2 regions of the Picosynechococcus sp. PCC 73109 genome follow, and region 1 is predicted to be linked to the other one. Evidence: riboswitches for the same ligand, from Rfam matches in the RefSeq annotation. Region 1 holds a riboswitch; the other holds the start of a gene.
The links. Region 1 has a riboswitch for cobalamin ahead of metE (5-methyltetrahydropteroyltriglutamate--homocysteine S-methyltransferase). Riboswitches for the same ligand answer to the same signal wherever they lie in the genome.
Positions count from the first base shown of each region.

Region 2: linked by a shared signal. The riboswitch ahead of AWQ23_RS03350 (TonB-dependent receptor) and the one ahead of metE (5-methyltetrahydropteroyltriglutamate--homocysteine S-methyltransferase) in region 1 are both predicted to bind cobalamin.

Region 1 covers NZ_CP014003.1:133,407-149,886, forward strand. The annotation lists gene AWQ23_RS15495 (hypothetical protein) at 1-118, opposite strand, end outside; gene AWQ23_RS15500 (cation-transporting P-type ATPase) at 412-3,336, shown strand; gene AWQ23_RS15505 (exopolysaccharide biosynthesis protein) at 3,357-3,950, opposite strand; gene AWQ23_RS15510 (ABC transporter ATP-binding protein) at 3,981-4,805, opposite strand; gene AWQ23_RS15515 (CmpA/NrtA family ABC transporter substrate-binding protein) at 4,836-6,233, opposite strand; gene ntrB (nitrate ABC transporter permease) at 6,247-7,086, opposite strand; cyclic di-AMP (ydaO/yuaA leader) riboswitch at 7,184-7,347, opposite strand; cobalamin riboswitch at 7,783-7,981, shown strand; gene AWQ23_RS15530 (hypothetical protein) at 8,006-8,257, opposite strand; gene metE (5-methyltetrahydropteroyltriglutamate--homocysteine S-methyltransferase) at 8,356-10,602, shown strand; gene AWQ23_RS15540 (hypothetical protein) at 10,586-11,053, shown strand; gene AWQ23_RS15550 (fatty acid desaturase) at 11,465-12,604, shown strand; gene AWQ23_RS15555 (methyltransferase domain-containing protein) at 12,664-13,671, shown strand; gene AWQ23_RS15560 (FAD-dependent hydroxylase) at 13,668-14,975, shown strand; gene AWQ23_RS15565 (hypothetical protein) at 14,975-15,385, shown strand; gene AWQ23_RS15570 (hypothetical protein) at 15,832-16,480, shown strand, end outside.
Region 2 covers NZ_CP013998.1:691,509-707,988, reverse strand. The annotation lists gene AWQ23_RS03390 (hypothetical protein) at 1-296, shown strand, start outside; gene hemJ (protoporphyrinogen oxidase HemJ) at 385-999, shown strand; gene cynS (cyanase) at 1,128-1,571, opposite strand; gene AWQ23_RS03375 (hypothetical protein) at 2,049-3,080, shown strand; gene AWQ23_RS03370 (LuxR C-terminal-related transcriptional regulator) at 3,173-3,448, shown strand; gene AWQ23_RS03365 (PD40 domain-containing protein) at 3,445-3,960, shown strand; gene AWQ23_RS03360 (phycobilisome rod-core linker polypeptide) at 4,054-4,782, opposite strand; gene AWQ23_RS03355 (D-alanyl-alanine synthetase) at 5,752-6,906, shown strand; cobalamin riboswitch at 6,975-7,122, shown strand; gene AWQ23_RS03350 (TonB-dependent receptor) at 7,486-9,453, shown strand; gene AWQ23_RS03345 (phosphodiesterase) at 9,494-10,261, shown strand; gene AWQ23_RS03340 (ABC transporter substrate-binding protein) at 10,273-11,487, shown strand; gene AWQ23_RS03335 (iron ABC transporter permease) at 11,484-12,536, shown strand; gene AWQ23_RS03330 (class I SAM-dependent methyltransferase) at 12,723-13,541, shown strand; gene AWQ23_RS03325 (hypothetical protein) at 13,623-13,820, shown strand; gene AWQ23_RS03320 (DUF433 domain-containing protein) at 14,018-14,260, shown strand; gene AWQ23_RS03315 (DUF5615 family PIN-like protein) at 14,244-14,618, shown strand; gene AWQ23_RS03310 (crossover junction endodeoxyribonuclease RuvC) at 14,798-15,283, shown strand; gene AWQ23_RS03305 (IS4-like element ISSysp2 family transposase) at 15,410-16,480, shown strand, end outside.

The sequences.
Region 1 (16,480 bases):
CTTCGGCTTGTAATAAGGGAGTAGCACTAATTTGGGAACTTGCCCCAGGAATAACGGCTATGGAACCTAAAATTACAAACGCGATCGCCGCACTATTTTTAATTAAAGTTATCAACATGGGCCATAGAAGTAAATATTAAGGTAGCAAACCTAGACTAAATTGTGAGTCTAATTTTTCTATTAGTCGCTCTCTCTGGATTTAGTTAAGATATCCTGTGAGATATTACTTTAATTCTAGCCAATTTTTTCCATTAAATTTCCCTAAAGAGCCGACATCAATGCGGTGGTGTAAATAAGTCATGCAAGCAAATAATGATGTAAAGAATCGTTGACGCTTATCAGAAGAGATGTTTGTTTTAGCGTGGGTTGTGACAGCATCAAATTAATTGTTTGTCCTGGTGGATCGCTGTGATGGAACCAAGTCATATTTGGACATTTGCTCCGGAAGATGTTTATGCTGTTTTGGAATCCCGGCCTGGTGGTTTATCGGCCCAAGTAGCGCAGCAACGTTTAGAAAAATTTGGGCCAAATGCGCTACCGGAACCACCCCAACGGCCCCTATGGTTGCGTTTTTTAGATCAAGTCACTCACTTTATGGCCCTGTTACTCTGGGTGGCGGGAATTTTGGCGTTTGTGTCGGGGACGCCGGAATTGGGTTGGGCGATTTGGGCCGTGATCTGGGTGAATGGCATTTTTAGCTTTTGGCAGGAATTCCAGGCAGAAAAATCCCTAGCAGCTTTGAAAAAGGTGTTGCCCGCACAGGTGAAAGTGTACCGAGATGGTGCGCTCCAATCGATTCCGGCGGTGGAACTGGTACCGGGGGATGTGATGCAACTGGAAGAAGGCGATCGCCTTTCTGCGGATGCACGGTTGGTCGCTTCGGAAAGTTTATATCTTGATCTTTCGGTGATGACGGGGGAATCATTGCCTGTGGCGCGGAATGCCTATCCGGTACGGGTGCGAGAAACGGCGTCCGTGCGTGATGGCCAGCCCCTCCGCCGGGGAGAACAACCCACCCGAGAAAAAACAAATCCTGCAGAAATTGCCAATTTACTCTTGGCGGGGGCGACAGTTTCGTCGGGGCGGGGGGTGGCGGTGGTTTATGGCACCGGTGCCCAAACAGAATTTGGTCATGTGGCCCATCTAACAACCAATGTGAAACGGGAACCCAGTAGCCTCGAAATTCAGGTGGGTAAGATTGTCCGCGTTATTACGGCGATCGCCTTGACGATGGGCGTGATTGTTTTTCTGTTGACGGAATTTTTAGTGGGGATGGAACTGCGGGAAAGTTTCGTCTTTGCCATTGGCATTATCGTTGCTCTGGTGCCAGAAGGATTGCTGCCGACTGTTACCCTCGCCCTTGCCATGGGTGTCCGGCGGATGGTGCGCAAAAATGCCCTTGTTCGCCGTCTTTCTGCGGTGGAAACCCTCAGCGCCACCACGGTGATCTGCACGGATAAAACGGGCACCCTCACGAAAAATGAAATGACCGTCCATTACCTCTGGTTGCCCTGGTTAACCGAAGCAGAATTGCCTGTTCAACCGCCTTTACAAACCCCTAATCACGGCCAACCCGGAGAAATTCAACCCTTTTTAATTGAAGTCACTGGTGCCGGTTATGACCCTGGATCGGGCACCGTGAATTTAGCCGGAGACTTCACCGCCCGCTGGAAAATTGACCTGCTATTGACGGGGGCTGCCCTTTGTTCTAATGCCCAGCTCGTCCACCTCGACACACCGAGCCGCTGGCAGGAAATTGGCGATCCCACCGAAGCTGCGCTGATTGTTGTCGCGGTTAAGGCCGGCTTAAATATTGAACACTTACAACAACAATATCCCCGGTTACGGGAGATTCCCTTTGATTCTCGCCGGCGACTGATGACTGTGGTCTTAGATTGGCAGGAGTCAGATATTTGGCAGAGCGAACTGCCCTGTATGGCCTTTACAAAAGGGGCACCGCTGGAGGTGTTGCGCCATTGTCAGGCGGTGTTGCGCAATGGGGCGATCCAAACTTTGGGCCATGAACAGTGGGAAGAAGTGGTACAAGCCAATGATCGCCTTGCAGCCCAGGGGTTTCGGGTGTTGGGGGTGGCGGCGCGACGAGGACAACGGGATTTGGTTAATCTGCGCGCCCAGGATCTTGAGCGGGATTTGATTTTTATTGGTTTGATTGCGATGTTTGATCCGCCCCGGCCGGAGGTGAAGCAGGCGATCGCCCAATGTCATACCGCTGGCATTAAGGTGACGATGGTGACGGGGGACTATGGCCTCACGGCCCAGGCGATCGCCCAACAAATTGGCATTGTTAATCAGCAAGTCCGGGTCGTCACCGGAGAAGGCATGGGCCATCTGTCTGATGCTCAACTGCGGCAAATCCTGAAATATCGTTCGGGCCTCGTGTTTGCGCGGATGTCTCCCGAACAAAAATTGCGCCTGGTGCAAGCCTATAAAGACATTGGGGAAGTGGTGGCAGTGACGGGGGATGGGGTGAATGATGCTCCGGCTTTACGGGCGGCCCACATTGGCATTGCTATGGGGTTAAATGGTACCGATGTCGCCAGGGAAGCGGCGGATATCGTCCTTACCGATGACAACTTTGCGACGATCATTAGCGCTGTAGAACAGGGCCGCGCCGTTTACCAAAATATCCGCAAATTTATCACCTATATCTTGGCTTCTAATGTCGCGGAGGTGGTGCCTTTTCTGTTGATGGTGGCCCTCAAAATTCCCCCAGCTTTGGTCATTATGCAAATTTTAGCGGTGGATTTGGGCACGGATATGATCCCGGCTTTGGCATTGGGCACCGAAGCAGCAGAAGTGGGCATTATGACCCAACCCCCCCGTAAGAAATCCCAAAATCTCCTGGGGCGATCGCTCCTTGTGCGCGCCTACTGTTTTTTGGGTCTCATTGAAGCGGCTTTAGGTATGGTGGGCTTTTTTATTGTCTGGTGGGGCCATGGCTATAGTCTGGCGGAGCTCCAGGCCATTACCCCTAACCTTTTGCAGCACAGCGCTGATGCGGCTACCACTGCCATCTATGCCCAAGCTACTACCATGACCCTTGCCGTGATTGTCGCTTGCCAAGATGGAAATGTGTTTGCCTGTCGTTCTGAAAATATCTCGATTTTTCGCCTGGGATTTTTTTCCAATCCATTAATTTGGGTAGGTATTGCTACTGAGTGGATGTTGGTGATTATGATTACCAAAAGTGCGTTTTTTCAGAATATTTTCCAGACCGCCCCCCTCGATCCGTGGCAGTGGCTGGTGTTGATTACTTGTCCGCCCTTGATTTTGGGTTTTGATGAACTGTGGAAACGTTTTTTCGCCCCGCGTTGACGCTGATGCCGGGTGCAATTTTATCGAAAAATGACTTGAAAAATATTACTCCCCGTCCACATTAGGCCAATGATGACCCCAATAAAAATTAAGGCGATCGCCATGCCGAGCAAGCTTAAAACCCCATCATCTTCCTGGAGGCCGAGGGCCGCAAAAAAAATGGCGATCGCCGGCACCGTATTCGCCCCCGGAATCGGCAAAACCACCAATAGGGCCATGGCCGACAAAACAATTCCCAAAATAATTCGTCCCGGCAGACTGTGACAAATGGGTGTCAGACGGGGTTTTGTGATTTTCTCGACCCTTTTTAACCAGGGAATCAAATAACCCATAAACCGCTGAATTTGCGGTAGGGAAAAGGACGTTTGGAGAACTTTGCGGGGCACCCAAGGTTTAGACTGCCCCAGACATAGTTGCAGGGTGATCGACAGCATCGCCATGCCAAAAATAAAGGAGGTGCCAGGAATTGCAAAAATACTCAAAAAAGCAATGAGCGCCAGGGGAAAACCAAATAATCTTTCCTCAGTGAGGGCAAAAACATTGGCTAGGCTCACCTTCTCCGGACGTTCCTCCTCAAAAAAATAGTGGTGTAGTTTTTCAGAAAGTTTTTTCATGCTGACTGGGCGAGCCAAAAAACGACTCATTTACTGATAGCGTTCGAGAAAATCCAGGGCTTCATTGCGCAGATCATAGTATTTTTGGGTTTCCCGCAGTTCGTGGATCTGTCGGGGTCGAGGGAGATCCACCGTTAAAACTTGCCCAATTGTAGCCTGGGGGCCATTGGTCAGCATCACGATTTTGTCAGACATAAACAGGGCTTCGTCAACGTCATGGGTAATCATCATCACGGCCTGGCGGTGGTTTTCCCAAATGTCGAGGACTTGGGTTTGCAGTTTCGGTCGGGTCAGGGCATCGAGGGCACCAAAGGGTTCATCGAGGAGGAGCATTTTTGGCCGAGTCGCTAAAGCTCTCGCAACCCCTACCCGCTGTTTCATGCCACCGGAAAGTTCGTGGGGATATTTGTCGGCGGCGGCGGTGAGATTGACCATGTGGATATGTTCGTTAACAAGGTGGCGGCGATCGCCTTTAGAAAGATGCTTGTGAACTTCATCCACAGCTAGGCGGATATTGTCCCGGACCGTTAACCAGGGTAAGAGCGCATAGCCTTGGAAAACCATCATCCGATCAGCACCGGGGCGGCGAATCAGTTTCCCCTCTAGGGTGACATGGCCGGCGCTGGGTTTTTCTAGACCCGCAACGATCCGCAGCAGGGTCGATTTACCGCAACCAGAATGGCCAATGACAGAAACATATTCTTGGGCGCCAATGGTGAGATTGATATCTTCGAGGACAACAAACTGACTCCCATCGGCCTTAGGATATTGTTTGTGAATATGTTCAATGGCTAGAAAAGTATCGTTGGGAGATTCCATGGCGGCAGGGGAGGGGAAAGATTGGGGTCTAGTCATAGATTTGGGATGCTAATTTTGTAATGGGGTTTAGCTGACGGGATAGATTTGGGGACGGTTGGCCCGCAGTTCAAAACTGTTGAGGTAACCGACTGGATCGCTTGGATCAAAGGCTTTTTGGTCGATAAAGGCAGTGGCTGGCTCCACCTTGTAATCTTCGCTGGGACTGGTAATCCCCATTTCGGCGGCAATGTTCCGGTAAAGATCGGTGCGCCAGGCCCGTTTGGCGATCGCCTCTAGATCGGTTGGTAATGTTTCAATTTGGCCCCAGCGGGCTGCTTGGGTCATTAACCAAATTCCCTGGGACTGCCAGAGAAATGTGGAGTGATCATGGGGAATTGTCGAAGTTTCGGGGTGCAGCTCAAAAAAGGTCGTCGTATCTAAACTGCTCTCTAGCCGTTGCTGGGCATCAAAACCACCGTAGTCGTAATCCCCGACGATGGCCGGACGAGTATAGTTCACATTGGCCCCCGTAAAGGCCCGTTCAGCAATAATGCTTGCCACTTCTTGCCGATGACTCGGATCGCCACAGTACTGACAGGCTTCGATTAAGGCTTTGACGAGGGAGCGGTAGGTTTTGGGGTATTGTTCAATGAAAGATTCTGCCACTGCCAGCACCCGATCCGGATGGCCCCGCCACACATCTCGCCCTTGGATGAACGTAAACCCAATGCCTTCATTTTTGGCGATCGCCCTAGTATTCCAAGGTTCTGCCACCATGTAGGCTTGCATCGCCCCGATCCGCATATTGCTCACCATCTGGGGCGGCGGCGTAATCACCAATCGCAACTCTCGCATCGGATCAAGGCCAATAGCGGCGACTAAATAACGGGCAAAATATTCATAAATTGAAGAACTTAAGGGAATCCCCCAAGCGCGGTCATCAAGGGGAGATTTTTGCCAAAAACTGCGGAGATCTCGGCCAAATTTAGCTAAATCACCTTGGTAATCTGGCCATGGTCTCATCCCAGCCTCCCAAAGCTGTCGGTTCATAGTTAAAGCATTGCCATGGCGGTGGAGAGTCATTGCTGCCACCAACGGAAAAGCCCTGGCTCCTTCGGCACCAATTCGCGCATTAGTCACGGCCCCAGAAACCACCGGAGACGCATCCAATCGACCGAAGATCAATCCATCACGGGCATTGGCCCAACTGGCTTCGCGACTGAGTTGGACATTCAAACCGTATTTCTGGAAAAAACCTTTTCTGTAGGCGATCGCCAAGGGCGCACAATCATTCACTGGCACAAAGCCCACCGTTAAATTCGGTTTTTCCAAACTTTCTGGCCGTACCAAGGGCTCAACCGCTAAAGCGTGGGGTAAACGACCCTGAATCTTTTTATCCGTTGGGGCAGTACAAGCACCATAAACTAATGCCGAAGCCGTTGCCCCCATCCCAAACACAAAGGAGCGTCTACTTATTTTATTCATTGCAGTGATGCTCCTAATGCTGGGCCGGACGATGGGTAATCGCCGTTTGTAGATATGCGAGGGCCGAATCTAGGATCAAGCCTGTGATGCCGATGACAAATACCGCCAAAAATACCGAACTCACATTCAGACGATTCCACTCGTCCCACACAAAAAAACCGATACCAATGCCTCCGGTAAGCATTTCCACCGCGACAATGACCAACCAAGCGACTCCCATGCTGATCCGCAGACCTGTGAAAATGTAGGGTAAACTCGCTGGCAAAATAACCCGCCATAGTTGTTTCCAGCGGGGCATTTCTAACATTCGCGCGACTTCGAGATAATCCCTCGGTACCTGGGCCACACCTTCTGCGGTGTTGATGATCGTTGACCAGAGGGAGGTGATAAAAATGACAAAAATCGCCGAGGGTTCTGCCCCATTAAAAATCGACAAGGCGATCGGTAGCCAAACTAAGGGCGATACAGGTTTGAGAATTTGAATAATTGGATTAATTGCGAGCCAGGCATTACGGGAGAGGCCAATCCAGATCCCCACCGGGATCGCCACCAAAGCCCCCAAAATAAAACCAATAATCACCCGGCGCAAACTGGCCAAAAGCAACCAACCTAAACCCAAATCGCCAGGGCCGCGCCGATAAAAGGGATGCAGAATAAAATCCAGGTTATTGACCAATGCTTCTAGGGGCGTCGGCATCATTTCGCCCCGTACTAAGGCGATCGCCCACCAGAGCAGTAACAATCCCCCAAAACCATAGAGAGGTAGCCAAACTTCTTTCCGGAGACTTCCTTGCCAAAAAGGTGGTACCAAAAACTTTCTGACCCCACGGGCCAAACTTGATAATAAAACCATGCAAAATTACCTACCCTTTCACAATAAATAGAGGGAAGTGATTGGTAACTGACAGTCGTTGTCTGGGAATTCTGATTTACGGTGCGATCGCCGCGCTTCAGTCTTCTTCCGATGCTGACGAGGTTAGCTGACGGGCTAGGACTGGAAGATGTCCCTTTTCTGCATATCTCAGAAAATAAGCCCCGGTGTCTTCCCGGTTGGGTTGACGGGTGGTTCCCCCGCTTCAAGGCTTCGTAACCTTGAACTAAGCTGACTTACTCAGTTGGCCTATAAACTAGCATTTCTCCAAGGACTTTGTAAATTACCGTAGGGATCAAAAAATCAAAAATCCAATCAAGCCCAGGGGACTGAACTCCCTTTGCCCCTGCCAGGAGATATCCCATTGGGGGGCGATCGCTGGGAGATTTTCGGCGCAGCTCTTCAGATCCAGCACCCATGCAATTCCATCGAGCACTGGCTTGCCAGTGACCAGACCCCACCGGGCGTTTCCTGGGCTTGCTTCAAAACTCCCAAAATCCCTATTTCTAATCATGGGTTGACCCTATTGCCGCAACAGTCATTACAGATTTATCTTTGAGATTTCCTTAAAATTAGCGACTCTTTTTGGCACTTTTAATTTTCAACAATCCTCAGCACAAATTTATGATTTGTTTGAAAAATATTCGCCTTTAGCACTGAGAATATGAATTCAATGATATTATAGAATCTACTTTCGGTTCCAGTAGGGATCAGCCACTGGAGGAAACGGGGAAAGAGCAGTGAAAATCTGCCGCTGTCCCGCAGCTGTAAGCCAGTTTTAGCGCTGCAATTTTAGGGGTCATTGCCATGATCAATCTAAAATTAAGCCCTAAAAATTGTGTAAGTCAGAATGCCCGCCGATCGCCAATCACCTTCTAAAACATCTGCGAGGTACGGATGATCACTGTTTTAGTCTTGGCACGTTCAAGGACGTGTCACCATAGGAGCGTTTCGACAAAGCTCTTCTTCCAAGTCTTAGAAACCACTCAGGCATCACTGCCAAAATATTCCTAACGATTTTGCCAATTAAGTTATGGTCATTGGCGCTGTTTTGATTTAGGGCCTGGGCATTTTTCGATGTCTCAATTTCATGGGCGATCGCCTTTTTCTTTTTAGGTTGTTTAATCCTAAATGGGGTAATTTTTTGCTGCATTCGTAGCGTTACTTTCCCTAGGTTAGTGGTCAAGCTTCCTAACAATTTGTCATTCAATTTTTTAGAATCAAATTCATTTAGGACAATACATAATGACGATGTTTCAAACAACGACTCTCGGCTATGCTCGCATGGGTAAACGCCGGGAACTCAAGAAAGCATTAGAAACTTTTTGGGGTGGAACTTCTAGCGCGGATGATTTGTTGGCCTTACGGCAAGATCTTGAAGTCAAAACTTGGCAAGCACAGTTAACGGCAGGCATTGATCGCATTGCCGTAGGGGATCAGACCCTCTATGACCATGTCCTGGACTGGACGGTACGTTTGGGGCTGATTCCCAGACGGTTTCAGGGTTTGAGTGGGCTGGATCGCTACTTTGCCATGGCTCGGGGCCGGGATGCTTTACCTGCGCTGGAAATGACGAAATGGTTCGACACAAACTACCACTACCTAGTGCCTGAGATCGAAGACAAGATGCAACCTCTGGGGAACTTTGGGGAATTCTTGGCGATGGTGCAGCGATCGCAAGCCGTTTTGGGCGATCGCGCCGTACCCGTAGTCCTCAGTCCGGTGACCCTCTTGGCCCTGAGCCGCCACAACGGGGATTTGATGGCTTGGTTGGATCAGTTACTGCCGCTATATGTCGATCTCCTAGGCCAGCTCAAAGCCCTGGGGGTAAAGGAAGTCCAACTGCATGAGCCAATTTTGGTCACGAGCCAAGCCGCCGATCTCAAGACAGCGGTGCAGAATACTTACCACCAACTAGCCAGCGTCGGCTTGCCCATACAGCTAGTCACTTACTTTGATGACCTGGGGGTGAACTACGGCTGGGTGACGCAGCTACCTGTGGCAGGGATCAGCTTAGATTTTACCCGGGGTCACAACTTAGATCTGTTGATATCCCAAGGATTCCCCGCCGACAAAATTCTGGGAGCTGGGGTCGTCGATGGACGTAATATCTGGCAAATTCATCCCGATGTCATCTTGGCAATGTTGAAAAAACTACAGGCGATCGCCCCTAACCTGCGGGTACAGCCTTCGGCATCCCTGCAATTTGTCCCCCACGATGCCACGCTGGAAACTCAGTTGTCGGAACCGTTACGGAATGTGCTGAGCTTTGCTGAGCAGAAGTTGGTAGAAGTGGTGTTTCTGGCGCGGATGCTCAACAGCGAAGACACTGCTGCCCAGCAAGCGGAAATGCAGCATCAGTGGCAGGCGTTCGAGCAGTTCAATCCACCGAATCCAGACGTGCGGCAGGCTTTAGCAAGTTTGACCGTGGAAGATTTTGAGCGATCGCTCTCTTACTCTCTGCGGCTAGACAAGCAGGTGAAGCTACCACATCTGCCTACCACCACCATCGGCTCCTTCCCCCAAACCAAAGAAGTGCGCCAGTTGCGGGTGAAGTACAAAAAAGGTGACATCTCCCAGGCGGAGTATCAAAGGAACATTGATACCAACATTGCCGAGTGCATCAAAATTCAGGAGGAAGTCGGCCTAGATGTTCTGGTGCATGGGGAATTCGAGCGCACCGACATGGTGGAATACTTCGGGCAACAGCTTGAAGGCTTTGCTTTCACCGTCAATGGCTGGGTGCAGAGCTATGGCAGTCGGTGTGTGCGTCCCCCAATCATCTACGGCGATGTCTCCCGTCCCCAGCCGATGACTGTGCGGGAATTTCAGGTGGCGCAAGCGCTGACGCAAAAGCCCGTGAAGGGAATGCTGACGGCTCCCATCACCATCCTTAACTGGTCATTCTCTCGTGCCGACATTTCTCGCCGAGATCAGGCATTTCAGATTGCCTTGGCACTGCGGCAGGAAGTTGCTGACTTGGAAGCAGCCGGTGCCCAGATTATCCAGGTGGATGAACCTGCCCTGCGGGAAGGCTTACCGCTCAAGGTACAGCGCTGGAGCGATTATCTGTCCTGGGCGGTGGATGCATTTCGATTGGCGACGGCGATCGCCCAACCCCAGACCCAGATCCACACCCACATGTGCTACTGCGAATTTGGCGACATCATCCAGGACATCGAACGACTGGATGCTGACGTGATTTCCATCGAAAACAGCCGCAGTGGTAACCGCACGCTGCAAGAAGTGACCGAAGGGGGCTACTCCCATCAGATTGGCAATGGCGTGTACGACATTCACAGTCCAGTGGTGCCCACAGAGAAACAACTGGTACAGCAGTTAAAAGCAGGACTGGCTAACCTGCCTACCCAGCAAATTTGGGTGAATCCTGATTGCGGTTTGAAGACACGCCGCTGGGAAGAAGTCGTGCCATCCCTCAAGCACATGGTGGCGGCAACTCAGAAACTGCGGGAGGAAATTGATGCGACTACCCGTTGATGTTTGGCAGCGCCGCGACACGACTTGGCAAGCTGCTTTTATTCGGGAAAATCTATTGTCCTTAGGTCATGAGGCCTGGCAAGGATATTTGACCCAAGGGCGCGGCCTGGTTGTTTGTGAGGTAGCAGCGCCAGATCTGACTTGCTTGAATTGGCGTCAAGCAGTGGTGCCCTATTATCTCCACTACCGGCCAGCCGCCATCGTTTATCCATACCTAAAGTCCCGTGGTCTACCGAGCGATGTACTGGATCATCTCTTAAAGGTATTACAAACCTATACCCCTGAGCGGGAGATGCTCCTAGTTCTCAACCATGGTGTCGCCGTTGAGGTGGACTGGTTACAGAATTTGGCGATCGCCCCTCCCGATTGCTACCGTCAGATCGGCGATCGCTGGGAAGAATTCAACTTGACCCTTGAGTCTGTCAGGAGGCGTCAAAGTGGAGAACCATAAGCCAACAACATCATCTTCAAAATCTTCAAGTCAGAGTGCCGATCAAGCTTCGGCAATTAAAATTCGCCAGCTTCAGCAGTACCTCCACTGTCCTGGACGAATTCCCGCTGCTCCTCATCCGTTTGTGAAGCAAATGGCCCTGAGCCAACCAACTCCCCCTCGATCTGGGCTTCTTACTCGAGACCTAATCGAGGCAATCCTGGCAGGCTTTAGAGTGATGTCGTCGTTAGGAGTGTTCTCGTTAATTAAGCCACTAGAACTCATCCTCGGACGGCCCGCAGGGCGACCCAATCGAGACCGTCAGATTTCTCTTGTACCAGAGATCCCTATGCAGGTAAAGGAAAACTTACCCCCTCTACCCCCAGCAAAAATCATTCTGGACGGGAGCCTGGATCACAACGAATGAACATCATGCCCAAAAAGTCAGATTTTGTCCTAGCGCCTTATATGAAAAGCAGTGACCGACGTGCCACCTATCAAATTCTCAATACCGTGGTTCCCTATATCGGACTGTGGGTTTTGGCCGTTAAAGTGGCTTCCATTTCCCTTTGGCTGTTGCCACCTATTGTTGGGTTGATGGTGCTTTTTTTGTTGCGCTGCTTTTCGCTGATGCACGACTGCGGCCACTATTCCCTGTTTCGGTCCAAACAGGCCAATCGATTGGTGGGCTTTATGCTGGGGGCCATTAACGCGATCCCTCCCTATGCCTGGTCAAGAGATCATGCCTATCACCACAAAACCAATGGTGACTGGCAACGGTATCGTGGTATTGGCGACTTTCTCTCTACTGAAGAATTTGCTCAACTCAGTGCCTTTGACCAGAAACTCTACGGCCTACTTCGGCAGCCGATCGTGACCCTGCCGGGGGGCTTCTTCTACCTTGTTATTCAGCCCAGGCTGACGTTGATATTGGGGATTTGTGGATTTATCAGGCATGGGTTGACCGGCTTAAAAAGTAATGGGTTCAAAAACTTCAGGTCTATTGTTTTCTCCCACAAATCTGAGCACTGGCAGACAAGCGTAGAGTTTTGGGATGTGCTGTTAAACAATGTTTTGGTCGTGGGTAGTTGGCTGATTTTGAGCCATCTAGTCGGGCCAGGAGTATTTTGGGGTTTGTATTCAACGGTGATGACCCTGGCTGGATCGATTTTTATCTGTGTCTTTTTTGTACAGCACAATTTTGAAGGAGCCTATGCCCATAACACCGCAGATTGGGACTATCTACGTGGAGCAATTGAGGGCAGCAGCTATCTCGATCTGCCCCCCTGGCTGAGATGGTTTACCGCTGATATTAGCTATCACAGTATTCATCACCTCTCAGAGAAAATCCCCAATTACAGTTTGGCCGCCTGCTATCAAGCCAATCGTCATCTGCTCTCTGAGGTGACGACTCTCCGACTTGGCGATCTGCGCCACTGTGCCCAATTCATTCTATGGGATGCGACGACCAATCAATTAGTCCCCATATCAACCCAGTTAGCGGTAGCTCCTAAAAATAGAAATATTGTTCACGCGAGACTACCAAAGCTAACCCATAGAAGAAAGAACTAATTTCCTGAAAATTCTCTGAATTATTGTGTTTTTTGATAAAAATCCGAAATTAAGTGAATATGATGACCATTTTTCTCTTTATTATTAGTTTCCTTCTACTTTTATTGTTTGTTGGCCTGGCAATTTACCTGTTTACAGCTCGTAAATATCAGTCCTCCACATCCGTTGCCCAGTCCTATGATGACTGGACTCAGGACGGTATTCTGGAATTTTACTGGGGTGAACATATCCACCTCGGCCATTATGGATCTCCCCCCCGCCGGAAGGATTTTCTGCAATCTAAGCATGACTTTGTCCATGAAATGATTCGTTGGGGTGGCCTTGATTGTCTTCCTCCAGGCACAACGGTACTAGATGTGGGTTGTGGCATTGGTGGTAGTAGCCGAATTTTGGCGCGGGACTATGGCTTTAAAGTCGTCGGAATCACCATCAGCCCTCAGCAGGTCAAGCGTGCACAAGAGTTAACTCCCCCCCATATCCAAGCTCGTTTTCAGGTAGATGATGCTTTGAACCTATCCTTCTCTGATGGCAGTTTTGATGTGGTCTGGTCGGTGGAAGCGGGGCCGCATATGCCAGACAAAGCTCGTTATGCTCAAGAAATGCTGCGTGTCCTTAAACCAGGTGGGATTTTGGTAGTGGCTGATTGGAATCAGCGAGACGATCGCCGCAAACCTTTGAACTGGTGGGAGCGTCCGGTAATGAGACAACTGCTCGATCAATGGTCTCATCCGGCTTTTTCCAGTATTGAAGGTTTTTCGGAACAGTTGGAGGCGACAGGTCTGGTCGCGGGGAAAGTAGCCGTGGATGACTGGACAAGGGAAACTCTCCCCGCGTGGCTAGATTCTATCTGGCAGGGTATTGTCCGCCCGGAAGGATTACTCAAATTTGGTGTGGTTGGATTCATTAAGTCCCTGCGGGAAGTGCCTACTTTTTTGTTGATGAGGCTAGCTTTTGGGGCGGGATTATGTCGCTTTGGTATGTTTCGGGCGGTACGAGCGAACTCGCCTGGATCGGCTGCCCAAACCGTGGTTTCTGAACAAAATGATGACAATTTAGTGCGTTCATGAGTGAATTCATCTATGACTTAATCATTGTTGGGGGCGGCATCCCTGGTTTGACTCTAGCCTGCGGGCTGCGGGGATCTGGGTTGCGGGTTGCCGTAATCGAGGCTCAGTCTGAGCAGGCGGTGGGCGATCGCCCCCGTGCCTATGCCCTCTCGCCGCTGTCTGCAAAAATTTTTCGAAAAATCGGGATCTGGGAGCAGATTGCTCCAGCTATTACTCATTTTTCTCAGGTTGTTCTGTCGGATGCCGACTATCCCCATCAAGTGGTATTCACGCCAGCAGATCTGGGAGAGCCTGCCGTATATTATTGTGCCGAGCATCGAGTATTACAAAAATCACTGCGCCATCAAGCGTCTATCGATCCCCATATCACCTGCTACTACGAAACGCAGGTGCAGACTGTCATCTATAGTACTCAATGGGCAGAGGTGATTGTAGAAATGGGGCAGAGACAACAACATCTGAGTGCTTCCCTTGTGGTCGCTGCCGATGGGGTAAAGTCCCGCGTCCGGCAGCAGGCTGGGATCAAAACCAATAGCCGGAACTACTGGCAGTCCTGCATCACAGCCTTTGTTTCTCCAGCAAAGTCTCACCAAAATATTGCCCATGAGCGGTTCTGGCCTGACGGCCCCTTCGCTATTTTGCCCTTACCAGATAATCGCTGCCAGATTGTTTGGGTTGCCCCCCATCAGGACGCAGAGGCGATCGCTGCCCTGCCGCCAGATCAGTTCATCGCTGCCATGGAATGCCGCTATGGTGATCACTCGGGTTCGTTGACCCTGCTGAGTGAACCACTAATCTTTCCGGCTCGCTTGATGCATAGTCGCCGCTACTGTCAACCCCGGTTAGCGCTTCTGGGAGATGCGGCCCATCACTGCCATCCTGTGGGGGGGCAGGGGTTAAATCTAGGCATTCGGGATGCGGCAATGCTAGCTCAGGTGTTGTCAACTGCAACGCAGCAGCAACAGGATTTAGGCGATATCAGAGTTTTGCAGCGGTATGGTCGCCGCCGCCGCTTTGAAAACTGGGTGATGCTGCTATTTACAGATATTCTCAACCGCACTTTTTCTAATCGCTGGTTGCCCATGATGGTGTTGCGACGATGGGTGCTACAACTAATGATTGGCTGGTCGCCCCTCCGTCGCTTAATGCTGCACTTGATGACGGGCTTTTGGGGTACACGACCCGCCGATCAGTTTGGTCAACTCATGCATGCGTCAAGGACGAAAATCGTTATGTCTCAACATAGTCACCCTGAACCTGGCACACTTATGAACCCTCCTCAATCCAAAGGAGGAACTAAATGATGACTAATAAACCCCCAGCAAACTGGCAAGAATCGTTTGTTGCTACCAATCTGCTGGCTCTGGGCCATAACGCCTGGTGCGGTTATCTATGTGGTGAACGGGGGACGGTTGTATGCAGCCTGCGTTTGCCACAATTGAGTATTACTGGGGAAAGCTTTCAGGCACATTATGTGCCGCGATCACGCCTTGCTCCCTTCCTTAATGCCTGGTTAGCCATGCCCGACACAGTAATTATGAACCGTCACTATATCACTGGCCATATCTTGCAGGTAGTGGATGGCTATAACCCCGAAACTGACGTGATTTTGCTACTAGAATCAGGCGATCACGACTCTTTCCTTGACCTACGCGATCTATCCATTCCCCCCCCAAAGCTACGAAGTAGTCTGCAAAGGCTGGGAAGAGTTTAAGCTCAGAGAACCCGACTTTTCTAACACTCATCTGTCTCGCATCGATTTAGATTTCTGATTCAACTTCATTTGTTTGAATTTTGTGGTAACTTTCCAAGGGAGAAGTCAGTTTATGAAGAAGCAGCGCTGTCTGCCGTTGAAGTGTGGATATGTCCGATACTCAACGATACGTTGAAATTAAAGAATAGGGAAAATTAAGAATATCATCTCTCAAAAGCCAGTGTGTATCGATATCTTAACCAAGAATTAGATGTTTGACGGCTCTCGGGATCATTGCCCTATATAGTTTTCTCCAGTTTTAATTACTCTCCAAAGTTGACCGATCAAAGCATGGTGTTCTGGGAAATGCGAGTTAACTAACATATCTCAGAAATAGTCAACTCAGTGTAAAAAATGTTTACGATCAGAGTAAAGCTAAATTGTTGAGACTGACGACTATAGACCCCATGTTAAATTTCGACTGTGATACCCGCCGCCAGTCCCTAAATCTTGTGGCGATCGCCGCGGCCTTTGTGACTAATATCTTGGCAAATATTAAGCCCCTAGACGGTTTAACCATTGCTGAGATTTCTGACCAATACTTTGCCGCAGTGCCCATTGTGCCCGCAGGCTATGCCTTTTCCATTTGGGGCTTGATCTATCTCGGTTTGATTTCCCTGGCCATTTACCAAGCTTTACCCAGCCAGAAACAAAAACCCCACGCCCGCAAATTGGGTTATGCTCTCGCTTGGAGTAGTGTGGCGCAGATTTTGTGGGTTATTGCCTTTCAATACCAGCGCTTTGTCTTGTCTTTGGGGTTAATTGCCCTTGTGTTGTTGCCTTTGGTCTTGCTCTATCAACGGTTTGCGAGTGGGCCAAAGCCATTGCCCAAAAAAGTGAAGTGGTTTATGCAAATGCCGGTCTCGCTTTATTGTGCTTGGATTACGGTGGCGACGATTGTGAACGGGGCCTGTGTTCTAGATTTCCTGGGTTGGCAGGGCTGGGGCTTAGGGGCAGCCTTTTGGACAGTTAGTTTGTTGATTGTGGGGATTCTCTTGGCGATCGCCGTGACAATGAAACATCGAGATGTCGTCTATGGCGGTGTGTTTGTCTGGG
Region 2 (16,480 bases), on a different replicon from region 1:
TTAACAGTGGCGTGATGTCAGATTTTGCGGTGGTCTGGGATGCCAAAACCCAACGGAGTATCACCCTCCAACCCAATATCGAAGCCGAATATAGCCATGCCATTTTGTTGGGCTGGAGTGAGCAATATGCTGAGGATGTCCTATTCCAAACCGGGGTGATGGGGGAAGAAACCTGGCCCATTTGGCGGGTGAGTCCCAGTGGGGATACAAACCTTGCCAGGGAAAATCACGGCGTGGTCTACGGCGATCTCCTTTCTCCGGCTTGGTTTGGCAGTGACGGGGAATTTAACATTTAATGTCAACTTCGGAAAAAACTGCGGCGATCGCCCCCAGCCCCTTTTACACTGACTAAAAACGATATAAAGATTTTTATCGAAACTTGCTATGACACAGTTTTGGTCAGAGATTGCTCCCCAGGCCTATTTTTGGTTCAAGGCTTTCCATATTATCGGTGTGGTGGTTTGGTTTGCGGGGTTGTTTTACCTCGTGCGCCTTTTTGTCTACCATGCCGAAGCCGAAAAGGAACCCGAACCCGCCCGGAGCATCCTCAAAAAACAATATGAGTTGATGGAAAAGCGCCTCTACAACATCATTACCCAACCGGGAATGTTTGTGACTGTGGCCATGGCGATCGCCGTGATTAGTACCGAACCGGGGGTTCTAAAAGCCTGGTGGCTCCATGCGAAATTGGCCTTGGTTGTCCTGTTATTGGTCTACCATTTTTTCTGCGGGCGGATTATGCGCAAACTGGCAGAAGGCACCTGCACCTGGACAGGTCAACAGTTCCGCGCCCTCAACGAAGCGCCGACCCTCCTGTTGGTAACCATTGTGATGTTGGCCGTGTTTAAAAATAGTTTGCCCCTCAATTGGACAGGAGGTTTAATTCTGGCGTTGATTGTTTTTATGGCCGCCGCAATCCAACTCTATGCGAAAAAACGTCGTAAGGATCAAGAAAAACTCCGGGAAGCCCAGAGCCAAGTGGCCACCTCTAATCCTTAAAGTCAGCCCTTGATTTTGTACGTTTAAACCAAGTAAAAGTCCCTGGATTCTGTCAAAAATCTAGGGACTTTGCTATGTACATCAAACTTGAAATTTAAAAAAGAAAAACCCAGTGATTTTTAAATGGCTTACCATTTTTTGTAGGGTAAAAACTTACCGCACATGGTTACTTGCACGCGATCGCCTTTGGGGTCTTCGACCTTATCCACTTCAATGGAAAAATCAATGGCACTCATGATCCCATCGCCAAATTTTTCGTGGACGACTGCTTTGACGGGCATCCCATACACTTGCATTATTTCGTAGAAGCGATAGATCAATGGATCGGTGGGAATGACGGGCTCTAGGGAACCTTTGAGGGGCGGTTCGGTAAGTGCTGCGGCGAAATCTTCCGGTAAACCGATGGCGGTGACGAGGGTTTTTGCTTCCGTCTCATCGGCACTGGCTTGACGGTAGAATACAGCAGCGACCCAAGTTTCATCGCGGCCAACTTTTTCGCCGAGGGTCGCAAAACTAAGACCTGTTGCTTTTTTGGCAGCAAGTAACTTTTCGGTAATTACGGCGATCGCCATAGAAATGTTTCTCCGTTATCAAATAAATTCAACTGCACAGAATTTGCGGACAATTTGAGTAATTAACTCAGAGCAAATTTGTCCGGGCCATATCACGAAATATCAGCCCCTAACTTGATTTACTGAAATGATTTTTGTGAGGAAAATGTTCCAGCAAGTGTTAGGAGGAAGACTTTTGGTGGAGTGGTTGCTTGCTATTAAACGGTTTAAAAAATCAACGCAATGTAATTAAAGATACGCTTTTAAATGGCAACAATTGTATGTTGAACCTGGGAAACTATCACAAAAATCAACGCTCCACGACAAAAGCACATCGAATTAATCCTAAAAATACATGATGCAAATTGTCGCTCCGGCCGATGTAACTAAAGCTGGGCGATCGTCTTTCCCTCGGCTGACCCCGATTTGACAATGTGTTTTTAAAACACCACAATAAGGGTATGGCGAAAATATCTGTTGCCAATTGAGGTGTCGATGATGGCGAACCAACTACCCATTCCTGCTTTTTTTAATCCCCAGACCGTTGGTGAGATCTGGCGTGTCCCCTATCTAGACCGGGCTGCCGCGGCTGAAACCTGGGCCAAGGAACACGGGATTCAGCCGGCCACCACTGACCGCTGTCGTGTTTGCCTGCTGGTGGTCGATGTGCAGAATACCTTTTGTATCCCGGAGTTTGAACTGTTTGTCGGCGGCCAATCAGGGCTGGGGGCCGTGGAAGATAATCGACGTTTGTGTGAATTTATCTACCGAAATCTCGGAACAATTACCACCGTTACCCCCACCATGGACACCCACAAGGCGGTGCAAATTTTTCACCCGGTCTTTTGGGTCAATGGAGCAGGCGAACATCCCCAACCCGCGAGCAATATTAGCTTTGCGGAGGTTGAACAGGGTCTTTGGCGCGTCAATCCGGCGATCGCCTTTAGTACGAAGCGCGACTACGAAGACTTACAACAGTATGCCCGCCATTACACCGCCCAACTCAGCCAAGCAGGGAAATATCCCCTGACGATTTGGCCCTACCACGCCATGCTCGGAGGAATTGGCCATGCCCTTGTGCCAGCGGTGGAAGAGGCTCTGTTTTTCCATAATTTAGTGCGCCATAGCCAAACCCATTTTGAAATTAAAGGAGATAATCCCCTCACGGAAAATTATTCTGCGTTGCGGCCAGAGGTCTTAGATGATGCCCAGGGACAACCCATTGCTCAGGAAAATACCCGTTTCCTGCAAAAATTGTTGGCCTTTGATGCGCTGATTATTGCGGGGCAGGCGAAAAGTCACTGTCTAGCCTGGACGGTGGACGATTTACTCTCGGAAATTTTGCGTCATGATCCAGCCTTAGCAAAGAAAGTTTATCTTTTGGAGGACTGTACTTCTCCGGTCGTGATTCCTGGGGTAGTTGATTTTACAGCCCAGGCCGATCAAGCCTTTGATCGATTTGCCGCCGCCGGGATGCAGCTTGTCAGTTCGATGATGGCGATCGCCGATTTTCCGGGGTTAAATCTTTAGTTGTCTGGGGGAGGGAATTGTGTACAATCTAGCCAACGTGAAAACCTCCCCTACAATAGGAAAATAACAATACACAGACAAAAGAAGGGTCTATGGCTACGGAAAAGACGGCAAGTGAAGCGGCTTTATCGGAACGGGAGATCGAAATTGTCGATTTGGTGGCAGCGGGTCTGACGAACCATGAGATTGCGGCGCGCCTCGACATTAGCAAGCGCACGGTGGACAACCACATTAGTAATATTTTGACAAAAACGGCGACGGATAATCGCGTTTCCCTGGTGCGCTGGGCGTTACAGTGGGGGAAAGTGTGCCTGGATAATGTGAACTGTTGTGCCCTCCCGAATCAGTCTGCTACTTCGGATTCATGAACCATGCTTGGGCGATCGCCCTTCTAGGGGTTTTGTGTATCGGCTGCCAGAGTACCAGTTTTGTGACGCCCCCAGCCGACCCCCTTGGCAATAATCTCAATAGTCTCCACAGCGAAAAAAATCCTCGCCTTTCCGATGAAGGCCGTTATCTAGTCTTTAGTAGCGATCGCCGCCAACAACGGCGTATTTTTTTGTATGATCTCGCCCAACGCAAACTCTTGCCCCTGCCCGGTTTAAACCAACCCAATGTGTTCTACGACCAGCCAGACATTAGCCGCAATGGTCGCTTCATTGTCTACACTTCCGAGCAGGAAGGAAAAACCAATATTTATCTCTACGACCGCCAAACCTTCCAAAGCCAAAATCTGACCCGTACCTACATCGGTCAAGTGCGTAATCCTACCGTTAGTGGCGATGGTCGTTGGATAGCTTTTGAAGGCGATCGCACGGGGCAATGGGATATTGAAGTGATTGATCGCGGTGTTCAACCGGATTTAGTCGAAGCAGAATAAACCAAACCCCAAGATCTGCTCCTGTTAGGTCTTGAGGTTAATTTTATGTATTGTCCAAGGCATTGAAGTCTTGCCCTCAATCGAGCCATCGGCCTACAGCTTAATGATTTCAAAAGCGGCCAAAGCAACGGCGATCGCCCCTAAAATCAAGGTGCCAGCCCCAGCAATGGTAACCGTTTTCCCGATCACGCTGACCCAGGCAGGGGCGACCCATGGCGTTTCATCCCGTTCTTGGAAATAGCCCAGATCTTCTAATTGTTGACGATAATCAGCGTCATAACGGGGCATCCGTGCAAAGGGCAAATTTCCTTCTGTGCGCTGGGGTAAGATGCGTCGCCGCTGATAAGGGACAGTATCTAAGCCAAAATTGTCGAGATATTCCTCAGAGTTCAAGAGGGCATCCACAAAGCCATTTAAACCCTGGGTCGCCAACAAAATTGACCAAGCCAGAACCTCTTTCTGACCATAAACATCCCGGCCCAGTACCCGCTGCACGCACATCTGCACAAAGCGATAGTTATTGTTCACGTCATAGTTCCGTTGCCGGAAAGATTCAGACAATAACAACGCCCGGATAAAGTCTTGAACGGTGATAAAACCTGATTTCAGCTTAGATTCTTGAACTTTTAGGCGATTTTGTTCAAGCATCTGCTGCTCATTGAAAATTTGACGGTAGGCCGCCTGGATTAAGGTCTCAAAATCTGTTTTTGCAAAAGCCGATTCCACGCTAAATTGCTTGGGACTTTCTTCACTGCCGATAAAAAAATCTTGTACCCGTTGATTCTGAGAGCTTGGTTCGTAGGTCAATAGAGGTATAGTCATTTTTTTATAGTAAGTATTGACTTTAGAAAATGAAAAGAATTAAGTTTATAAAAACTATAGACTAGACCAGGCAAAGTTTCGGGAAAGTTGCTTTTTTTAAAGTAAGGTTTATTTTTCTTAAGTTTTCACCACAATCCCCCTAAGGGTCTATGGACAATAGGGCATTCGCCATTTAAGACAGTATGCTTTTTCCCTATTTTTAGTTGCCAATTACAACTAAGACAACAAAAATCATATAACGATTTATAATTCAGACAATCTCAGAAATATCATTGACAAATAAAGAAATAATTCTTGTTTGATTAGGAAAATATAAGCCTAATTTCTAGAAGTTTTATTGACTTAAATATTGGTCTCTTTGGATCTTTTGCCAGGGATGAAGCGGTAAGCATAAGTGCTATTAAGATCGTTATCGCAATGGAAACAAATTGACGCAGCTAATCTTTTGAAAATTATGTCAAGCGCCTCAATCCATCGCCTTGGTAGTCGATCTCCTGATGAATCATTGTCGCTGTATCCATCGATTGACCATTGACCACTCCATAGCTGGGTGAGGAGGGTGATCGTGACCTGTGCGGCATTTCCACTGGTGGGGAGTTTGCTTAATGGATTCGAGGGTCGTGTCGTCACACCATTAGCGGGCGTAGGAGGAGACGATTTTCTATTGGAAAAAATTACGGGGCAGTAAGCGCTAGATAATACTACCCGTGAGGAGATAAAAGCGCGCATGAACAACCTGGCGCAGGTCAGTGGGACAGGAGCTTGCTAGATTGAACTGGGGGAAGTAGGGGGTTGATGAGAGACCATTGGTCATTGGTGAGGTCTGTCGAACAGGATGCAGACATAATTTTTTTGTTTAGAGATCTTAGTACTTTTAAAGACTCAATCTCTTTTTTTCTGCCTGCCATATCTTTCTCAGAGATCCTCTAAAATAACAAAACTGCTCAGAATTGTGGGAAAGTCACGTTAATGATGGGATTTGTTTACGATTTTAGTCAACTGCCAAACTACCTTGAAATTCTCCGGAAAAAGTTAAGAATTGCCGTAATTCATGGGGGTGACAAAGCAGCACAGGGGGCCGTGATCTACCAAACCCACAATCCCCGCTCCACCAAAACCTACGAAGTGGTAGCCCATGACATTGCTGCGGCCCTCGAAGATTTAGGGTTTCAGCACGTGTTTGTGTTGCCCGATGATTCGACATTAGGCGATCGCCTCCGGAAACATCAAATTCATTTGGCTTGGCTGAATACTGGTGGGGTTCAGGGTTACAATCCCGTCTGCCACACCCCGGCAATTTTAGAAATGTTGGGAGTACCCTATATCGGCCATAACCCTTTAAATAGCTCGATTTTAGATAATAAACATAGCTTTAAACGGGAACTGCAAGGGCTCGGTTTTCCCACCGCGCCGTTCATGATTTGGCATCCGGCCCAGGGGCAATTTACTGCCAAGGACAACGCTCGTTTCCAACAGACTTTTGGCGATTACCAGGGCAGTTTTCTGGTTAAACCCGTGTCTGGTCGTGCCTCTTTGAACATTCATTTTGTGGATCAGCCCCAGGATCTCGGTGAGGCGATCGCCAACATACATCAGCAAACCCACAACACCGCTTTGATTGAACCCTTCTTAACCGGGCGCGAATTTTGTGTCTCTGTGTGTGGCTATGTGCGCCATCGTCAAGGACGGTTTGAAAAATTAGAATCTCCCTTTACATTTTCGATTTTAGAGCGTCTTTTAGAAGCCGATGAAAAGATTTTTACCTCGATGGATAAAAAGGCAATTACAGGCCAAAGAATTCGCTTTTTAGATGATAGTGACCCAGCCAAAAAAAAACTAGCAAAACTCGCCCAACAAGTCTACTGGGAATTTAGTTTAAATGCCTTAATTCGTATCGATGCCCGGATGGATGCGATGGGAAATATCCAAATTTTAGAGGCTAATCCCAAACCCGATCTTAAGCGGCCCGCTGCCAACGTCACTAGCCTCGTCGCCCAGGGACTATCAGAAGAGGGAATGACCTACGAGGATTTAATTTTGTCGCTGATTAGCGATCGCCTGGATTATTTATTGACCAACCACGCCCAGATTATTCCCCATATTACGGCCCTGCTTAATCCCTAAAGGTGCTTTTCTCCCAAGGCTCAAGGGGACTTCATAAATCTATTTACATCGGGGGCGATCGCCTGCTATATAATTAGACTCTGTTCGGTTTTATCGGGGATCAGCCGATAAAAGCAATGGGGAAAGAACGGTGCAAATCCGTCGCTGTCCCGCAGCTGTAAGGAAATTTTCCGCAATTTCTAAGTCAGAATGCCCGCCGAGCCAAGCGTAAACATTTTAGTAATTACCCATCTGCGAGGTACGGATGATGTTTTCTTTTAGCACTCAATCTTTTTCTGCTGCCCATAATTTCTATCTTCTGAGACTGCAATATCGCCGCAATCAGCAAACCCAGTCTCGTTAGTGAGTTTGTCTTAAACATTGCTTTAACCCGTTATTCCATCAGCATTAGCCTCATTCAATGAGGTTGAGAAATGCATTGATTTTGGCAAACCAGAAAAAATCGACGATGTTTTGATCGCTCAACTGCTTTGCTTTTCTTAAGGTTATTGACCAAGGCTTTTTATGACTTAAAAGTCTTGCCATTGCTTTATGAATTCTCCCTTCATTACATTAAAAATTAGCCCAAAATATTCTTAGATGACGTCATTTTTTACGCCCCAGATGATTTGCTTTACGATTGTTTGTTTTCTCTGTAGTAGTACCGCTGTTTTTGCTCAAGAAGAGAACGATCTAGATGATGAACAAGAGACCGTTGATTTTGAACTAACGGTCATTGAACAGCTATTAAATCAACCTGTATATGCTCCGTCGCGCCAGGAAGAAACGGTTCAAGATGCAACCCGTGCGGCCTATGTGATTAACCGGGAGCAAATTGAAGCCCAAGGGTATCGCACCGTCAACGAAGCCTTGAAATATTTCCCTGGGATTTTTATTGATAGCACGGCTGGATCTCGCCTTGGTGCCCAAAGTTCTCAGATTTTTCGGGGGGCTAATAGTTCTTCCCAAACATTAATTTTGCTTGATGGCAGGCCGCTGAATCGTTTCGATTCAGGGAACTTCGATCTGTCTAATTTGACTACCGATAATGTCGAACGCATTGAATTAATCCCTGGGGGCAGTTCGGTACTGTTTGGTTCCAATGCCATCGGCGGCGCGATCAATATTGTGACGCGCCAACCCGGATTTAACCAACCAGTTGCAGTAGAGACCGGGATCGATCTGGGGAGCTTTGGCTACAATCGCCAGAATATTGGGGTGAGTTTTGGTGCAGAAACCCAGGCAGTGCGACTGGCCTATGACCGAACCGCCGCAGAAAATGATTTTGACTATGACATTGCCACACGGGGTTTGTCGGGTGTCCGGGATAATGCGGCGACGAATATCCAAAACGTGAATCTCCAGGTGGTTAATCAGTTAGGCGATCGCCACCGTCTGCGCTTCAACGGCATTTACAGCAGTAAGGATTTAGAAATTCCGAGTGGTGTAGATTTCCCAAGCCCGGACGCAACGCAATATGATAATAACTGGCTACTGTCGCTGGATTTAGAGTCTCGCCTAGGGAATAGTGATGATTCTCTGTTGACGACAAAATTATTTGCTGACTTAAATGATTTTCGCTTCTTTAATACTCAATTTGGCGGTACAGATGCCCGCTATGAAAACAATTCCTTTGGTGCCCAGATTCAGCACAATTGGCAACTAAATGAAACCCAAAATCTCACCTACGGTTTTGATTATCGCTATTTGACTGCAAAAGCAGAAGATCCTGGCGTATTTGGCTTTAGTTACGACGAAAATCTCAGTCAAGGGGCAATTTTTGCTCGCTATGGCCTGGATATTACCCCGGAACTGGCTTTAAATCTGGGCGTGCGCCAGGACTTTAATAGTTTGGCTGATGGTTCAGTCACATCACCCAGCGCAGGGTTTGCCTGGCAAGTGGGAGAATCGACTCGCATTCGGGGTAACTATGCCCGCAATTTCCGGGTTCCGACTGCCGTGGATCTCTATTTTCCTGGGTTTAGCAATCCTGATTTAGTGCCGGAACTGGGTAATAGTTTTGATCTGGGCATTGACCATCGCTTTTCGGATCGTGCTTTGGTGCGCCTGACTTATTTTAATAACACTCTCGATGATGCCATCGTCTTTGATCTTGGGACATTCACTCCCCAAAATGTCCGGAAAGCCCGCAATCAAGGTTTAGAAGCAGAGGTGACGTTGCAATTGTCCCGATCTTTTTCTGCCTTTGCTAACTACACTTGGAACAACTCAGAAATTCTTGCTGATGCTGATCCGACAGTGGTTGGTAATGAGGTCGCCTTTGCGGGTACAGATTATTTCAATGTGGGCCTTGCCTACGAAAATCCCCAGGGAATTTATGCCGGAATCTTTTTGAAACGGGTAGGCGATCGCCTGACGAATAATGCCAATACTGAATCCTTGGCAGGCTACACAAACCTAGATCTGCGGGCGCGCTATCCCATCAGTGATACCGTAAATTTAACGGCGAGTGTGGAAAATTTGTTTGATGCGGATTTTGAAACATTCCCCGCTTACCCTGGAGTGGGGCGTCGGTTTCAGATTGGTGTCAATGCTCAATTCCGTTAAGCTGCTTTGTTTCGTTTCCCAATTTTGCCCACAATTTCCTATGGTTCTCATTGCCCAAATTACTGATACCCACCTCCTCGACCATCCCGATGCCGAAATGCGCGGCGTTAAAACCGATGCGTCTTTTCAAGCAGTCCTGGCGGCGGTGCAACAATCTAAACCAGATCGGCTAATTTTGACGGGGGATCTGGCCCATCATGGTGAGGCGATCGCCTACGAACGGCTACGGGATTTGGTCGAAGCAACGCAGATTCCTAGCTATTGGCTGCCAGGGAACCACGACGATCCAGAAGCAATGGCCGGGATTTTGCAGGGGGATTATCTTTCGCCAGACAAGAACGTTTCTTTGGGGAACTGGCAACTGTTGCTGTTGGATTCGTTTCTTGAGAACCCAGAATATGGCGAGGGTTTTTTAGATACGGCGCAACTGGCTTGGCTCGCGGAAAACCTAGAACAATCTTCAAACTCTCCGGTGGCGATCGCCATCCATCACCATGTGGTGCCAGCGGGGGTTGATTGGCTCGATCAAATCGATGTGACCAACCGCGATGAATTTTGGCAGATTATCCAGCACCATCCCCAGGTGAAAACGGTTTTCTTTGGCCATGTGCATCTGGAATACAGCGTCACCCAGGGGGGCATTCCTTGCTTTGGTACGCCATCGACCTGTACCCAAGTGACCCCCCCGGATCAGGAACCCATCGAAGGCGATCGCCAACTGTGGGAACAACCAGGTTTCCGTCTGTTTGAACTCCAGGATGATGGTCGCTTTCAGACAAAAGTCCAACGCATTCCGTGGTTTGCGTAGGAGAAAAAACGATGCGCTTCCCCTTCTTACCACACCGTTCAATTTCTCTGCTGGGCCTGGGTTTATCCCTGTGGCTAGGGGGTTGTGGCCCCACCCAACAAACCGTAGAAACCCCAACACCGACGGCGGCCTGTGTCGAAAACTATGATCCGGCGGTGGATTATTTCCCAGATAAGGTGACACCAGAATTTGCCAGGGGCTTTCAGGTGGCATACCACGACCATTACAAAGTGGTGACGGTGCGGCAACCCTGGGAAACGGCCCAGCAGGATTTAACCTATGTTTTTGTGCAGTGTGGTACGCCGATTCCAGAGGATTATCCAGGGGCGACCATTGTTGAAGTGCCCGTCAACCGGGTGATTGCTCTTTCGACGACTTATTTACCCCATTTGGAAGTTTTAAAGCAGTCGGAAAATTTGGTGGGGGTAGGCGATCGCCAATTGATCTATAGTCCTGAGATCCGGGCGGCCATTGAAGCAGGCGACATCCAAGAAGTCGGCAACCTCCAGCTAGACCGGGAAGCGATCCTGAGTCTCCAGCCCGATGTGATTTTGAATTATCGCCTCGATGCTAGCGAAGGGAACAATACCAGCGCCCTAGATTCTTTGGGGTTAACGGTGGTGTTAGACGCGGCTCACCTGGAACCCACTCCCCTGGGCCGGGCTGAATGGCTCAAGTTTACGGCTCTCCTCTTTAACAAAGAAGCTGAAGCCAATGAGATTTTTGGGGCGATCGCCAACCGTTACCAAGCCCTCGTGGACCAAGTCAAAGATTTAGACACCACGCCAACGGTGCTGAGTGGATCGCCCTACCAAGGGGTCTGGTATGTGCCGGGGGGCAAAAGCTATGTGGCCCAACTGCTGCGGGATGCAAACGTGAATTACCCCTGGGATGCGACAACGGCCCGCCTGAGCTTACCTCTAGATTTTGAGGCTGTTCTAGGTCGGGCAAAAACAGCGGATCTTTGGCTGAATGTGAATCCTGATTGGCAAACCACCGCCGATATTTTCCAGGAAGACCCGCGCTATGAACTGTTTGAGGCAGTGCAAAACCAGCAAGTCTATGCCGCCAACAACCGGGTTGCGCCTGGGGGAGGTAATGATTTTTGGGAAGGAGGCACCCTCAATCCTGATGTGATCCTCGCCGATGTGATCAAAATCGCCCATCCGGATCAATTACCTGACCACGAGCTTTATTATTACCGTCACCTGCAAGATTCCCCGTGAAAATTCCCTACACCACGACCCCTCTAACTTGTTTGTCCCTACCGGAACTGCGGTGGCGATCGCCTTCGTTATTTATCCTGCTGGGGGGATTGTGGGGGATTTTATTTTTCCTCAGTTTGAGTCTGGGCTCGACGACCATTCCCTGGGATCAACTATTGGCGATCGCCTTGGGCCAACCCATTGACAATCCGGTGTGGGCAGAAATCGTTTGGCAACTGCGCTTTCCACGGGCGATCGCCGCCACCTTTGCCGGGGCAGCCCTGGGGATTAGCGGCCTCCAGATGCAAACCCTATTTAATAATCCCCTCGCTGGCCCCTTTGTGTTGGGCATCAATTCTGGGGCGAGTTTGGGGGTGGCCCTAGTGCTGTTGGGAACGGGTTTTATGGGCGGTCTTTTTGGAAATTTGAGTGTGGCGATGGCAGCGAGCTTGGGGGCAGTGGCGGTGTTGCTACTTGTTTTGGCGATCGCCCGTCGGATTCCCCACAATGGCACTCTACTGATTTTGGGGTTGATGCTCGGCTATGTCAGCAATTCCCTCGTCACATTGTTGTTGCACTTTAGCCCCACGGAAGCGCTGCGCCTGTATCTCAGTTGGACGTTTGGCAGCTTTGCGGAAATCCAGCGGGAACAGTTGCCTATTTTTATGGTGTTAATTTTTGCGGGGGGACTCCTGGCTTTTTTTCAGGCGAAACCTTTGAATGCGCTTCTTCTCGGCAAACAGTACGCCCAAAGCGTTGGCCTCAACCTCAAGGCAACCCGCCGCCACATTATTGTTAGCACAGCACTCTTGGCCGGATCGGTAACAGCATTTTGTGGCCCGATTTCTTTCCTAGGGATTGCGGTGCCGCACCTCTGCCGGGGTTTACTGAAAACGGTTGATCATCGGCTTTTGGTGCCAGCGGTGACTTTATTGGGGTCTAGTCTGGCGTTGCTGGCGGATATTATTGTGCAATTGCCGGGAAGTGAATTAACATTACCTTTAAATACGGTGACAGCGATGTTTGGTGCACCGATTATTGTGATCTTAATTTTGCGGCGGCATCATTAACTATAGTTAAAGAAACAGAAGGATCAGGCAACTTTGCCAATTGGGAGTTTTTGTTTTAGTTACTTTACTGATTCCGTGGCAATTTTTATTGATTTTATAATATTGGAAGGCTACTCAATTTTTAGATCGACATATAAACTCGAATAAACCATCGTAATAATTGAACGTTTTTAATTCTTTATACTAATGAATGATAAATTTTGGGACTACCTTCGTAATGGCAAGAAAGATGTGGCTGGTTGGCTTCAGCGCGTAGATGCTGAAATTATCGGCTCTATATTAGAATTTCAATGCAAGCAAAATATTACTGGCGGCTTAGTCGAAATAGGAGTTCATCATGGCAAATCTTTTATTCCACTATGTATGGCGTTAAAGAAAAATGAGCTAGCGCTTTGTATTGATATATTCGATGACCAAAGTAAGAATCTTGACCTTTCTGGAAAAGGTGACTTTAATTTATTTCAGAAAAACCTATCCATGTACGATATTGAAAATTCAAATATTCGTATATTTAAGGGTTCATCAGAGGATGTTACTGATAATTACATCCTTCAACAGGTTGGCCCAGTACGTTTTTTCAGTATAGATGGTGGACATTGGAAATCGATTGTTCAAAATGACTTACGCTTAGCGGAGAAATCGTTATCTACAGATGGTGTTATTGCATTAGATGATTATTGTCGTGCTGACTGGCCAGATGTCACCACTGGCTATAAACTATGGCAAGAAGAAACTGAATCCGATATTATTCCCTTTGCTGCTGGGTCGAATAAACTCTTTTTATGCAGAAAAAGCTTTGCAAGTGCATACCGTGAGGCACTAAAAACTCCTTTTTTATGTCATTTCTTTTCAAAAACCTATCAATCCGAAAACTTTGAAGTTGATTCTTATCGAGTAGAGTTTGTGGAACAAGATGAAACATCAGTCAAAAGTGCACTTATACTATCCTTAAAGATGTTTCGTCCTGATATATTTATTGCATTGAAGAGCAAATTTCGTCGCTAATTAATTAAAGGCTTTTGGCATCTTCTAAGAAACCAGGTACACCGGAAGTGTTTTTAAAAGTTCTAAATTTAAGTTTTTTTTATGGCTTCTATTACCATTAATCTCTCAAATAAGCGGTTGAGTCGATTGCAAAAGTTGGCCCAGAAGAACCAAGTTTCTCCTGAAGAGTTACTGTATGAGAGCATAGAAGACTTGTTGACTAACCATAAAAAAGACTTTACCCAAGCATCAAGCTATGTGCTCAAGAAAAATGTTGAGCTTTATCGTCGTCTAGCATGACACGCTATCTAATTATTAGTGAAAGTAATCGATTACGGGAACTTTGAGCTTTTTGGCGGTTTCTAGCGATCGCCATCGTCGTAAGTTCGGTTGAGCAACAGTCATCCTTGTCCGTAGGCTATTATCATATTTGAAGCGCAACCCAACAATACATACTGGGACTGCTCTTTAGCGTCGAACGAGCTAGAGTTAATTTTATGAAATTAGACCGTATCAGCAGCAATCCCAATCGGATGAATGGACAACCTTGCATTCGTGATACGCGCCTTACCGTACGTCGCGTGCTTGAACTACTGGCAACTTACCCCGATCACCAAGAACTGTTACAAGAGTTTCCCGAACTAGAAGAGGCTGATATCCAAGAAGCCTTGATTTTTGCCTCTTCTTACTTGGATGATCGCATTTTAGAACTACCTCAAAGTGATGAAACTGCTGCTTGATCAGGGCTTGCCACGTTCTGCGGCAATGTTGCTCAGTGAGGCTGGAATCGATACGATTCACGTTGCTGAGATTGGTTTGTCGGCAGCAGATGATACCGACATCCTTCAAAGAGCAAAAGATGATGAGTGTGTAGTTGTTACTCTTGATGCCGACTTCCATGCTTTACTGGCTCTAAGTGAAGCAGCTTCTCCTTCCGTAATTCGCATCCGCATTGAAAGATTGCGTGCTCAAGCGTTGACCAATCTGCTCTTAAAAGTTCTTGGTGAAGTGACAGAGGATTTGGAACAGGGGGCGATTGTGACAGTTGAAACGAGTCGAGTTCGTATGCGCCGTCTCCCATTGATGAAAGAATACTAAATTCAACCGTTAAAAGGCTATCACAGGCAAAAAAAATAGAAGGATAAGGCGATCGCCCTACATTGAATATTTATCACAGGAATCTTGGCAGTTTTAGCTACTCAACTGTGCTGGAAGTGCTTTTTGAATGTCATGCTAGATTTATGACTGAATGAATACCTTATAAAAATTATTTTGCCATGAAGCGTTGGCTTGGCATTGATCCTGGTTTAGCGATTATCGGTTGGGCTGTCCTCGAAGAACAGGGACAAACGCTGCCACAAATCCTTGATTACGGCATTATCGAAACAGCCAAAAATTTATCGACGCCCCAACGACTCCTAGAGATTGAACAGGACTACACAGAAATTTTGGGGGAATTTCACCCAGAGGCGATCGCCATCGAGATGCCCTTCTTTAGCCGTCAGATCAAAGCAGCAGGGGGCGTATTACAGGGTCTAGGCATTTTAAACTTGGTTAGCCTGCGAGAATTAAACATCGAACCGATTTATCTGCACCAGTCCAGTTGGAAATGCCACATCGGTAATGCAAAGGCCGATAAGCGGGAAGTAGCGACCCTCGTGCAGTCGATTTTTGGGATGGAGACGATGCCTATCGATGACAGTGTCGATGCCATTGCGATCGCCTACGCCGCCGCTTGTGGTTTGCGTAATGACATTCGGTAAGTGAAAATTCCCCAGTCCAGCAGAGACAACGGATAACATAGAATGGCGCTCAGTACAGGACAAAAAGCTTGAAAAGGATAGAGGGAGAGGGTTTGATGGAAATAAGCACAAATCAATCAAGCCCTCATGAATCAGATTAGCGAAATTCGCCGCCAATTGCGACCTCATCTCGGATGGCATGGAGCCAGACTGTCATTTATCGCCCTCTTCCTGGTGGCACTGTTCCGGGCTAAAACCGTCAATCTCGCCGAACTCGCCACCGTCTGGGGAGGCAATGCAGCAGAAGAGTCTAATTACAAACGCATGCAGCGATTCTTTCAGTCCTTTGACGTCAACATGGACAAAATCGCCAGGATGGTAATGAATATCGCGGCTATCCCGCAACCTTGGGTCTTAAGCATCGACCGCACCAACTGGTCATTGGGGACAACTGACTTCAACATCCTAATGCTGTGCGTCGTCCATGAGGGTATCGGCTATCCATTGATGTGGACGATGCTCAAAAAGAAGAGGGGCAACAGCAATAGTACAGAGCGGATGGATTTGCTCGAACGCTTTGAAACCTTATTTCCCAATATCGAGATTGCCTATCTCACGGGAGACCGAGAGTTTATCGGCAAGCCCTGGTTATCGTATCTGATGCTCGATAAGCCTATTCCCTTTCGTCTGCGCCTACGTCAGACCGACAAAATAAGTAAAGGCAAAGGTCAACCCGCCATCGCGGGGTCACATCTGTTTCGCTCCTTAGCCATTGGCGAAACAAGAATACTGCCAGGAAAACGGTGGGTCTGGGGTCGTCAGGTCTATGTCATGGGCACTCGTCTCGACTCGAAACGAAGAGCTAGTAAAAATGAGGATGAGTTTCTGATTATCATCACCACCCATGACCCTCAAAATGCTTTAGCAGATTACCGTCGTCGCTGGGGAATTGAAACCCTGTTTGGAGCTCTTAAGACCCGTGGCTTTTGCTTGGAATCGACCCATTTTACCGATAAGGTGCGTTTGTCGAAGCTGCTGGCTCTGTTGGCCATTGGCTTTGTTTGGGCGATGAAAGCGGGTTTATGGCGACATATCCAAAAGCCGATTCGTATCATCAAGGCCCATGGCCGTCGAGCTCGGAGTTTGTTTCGCTATGGCTTTGACTTATTGCGTCGCTTTTTTACCGCTTCTCCCCAATCTCTACTTGGGTCAGAGTTT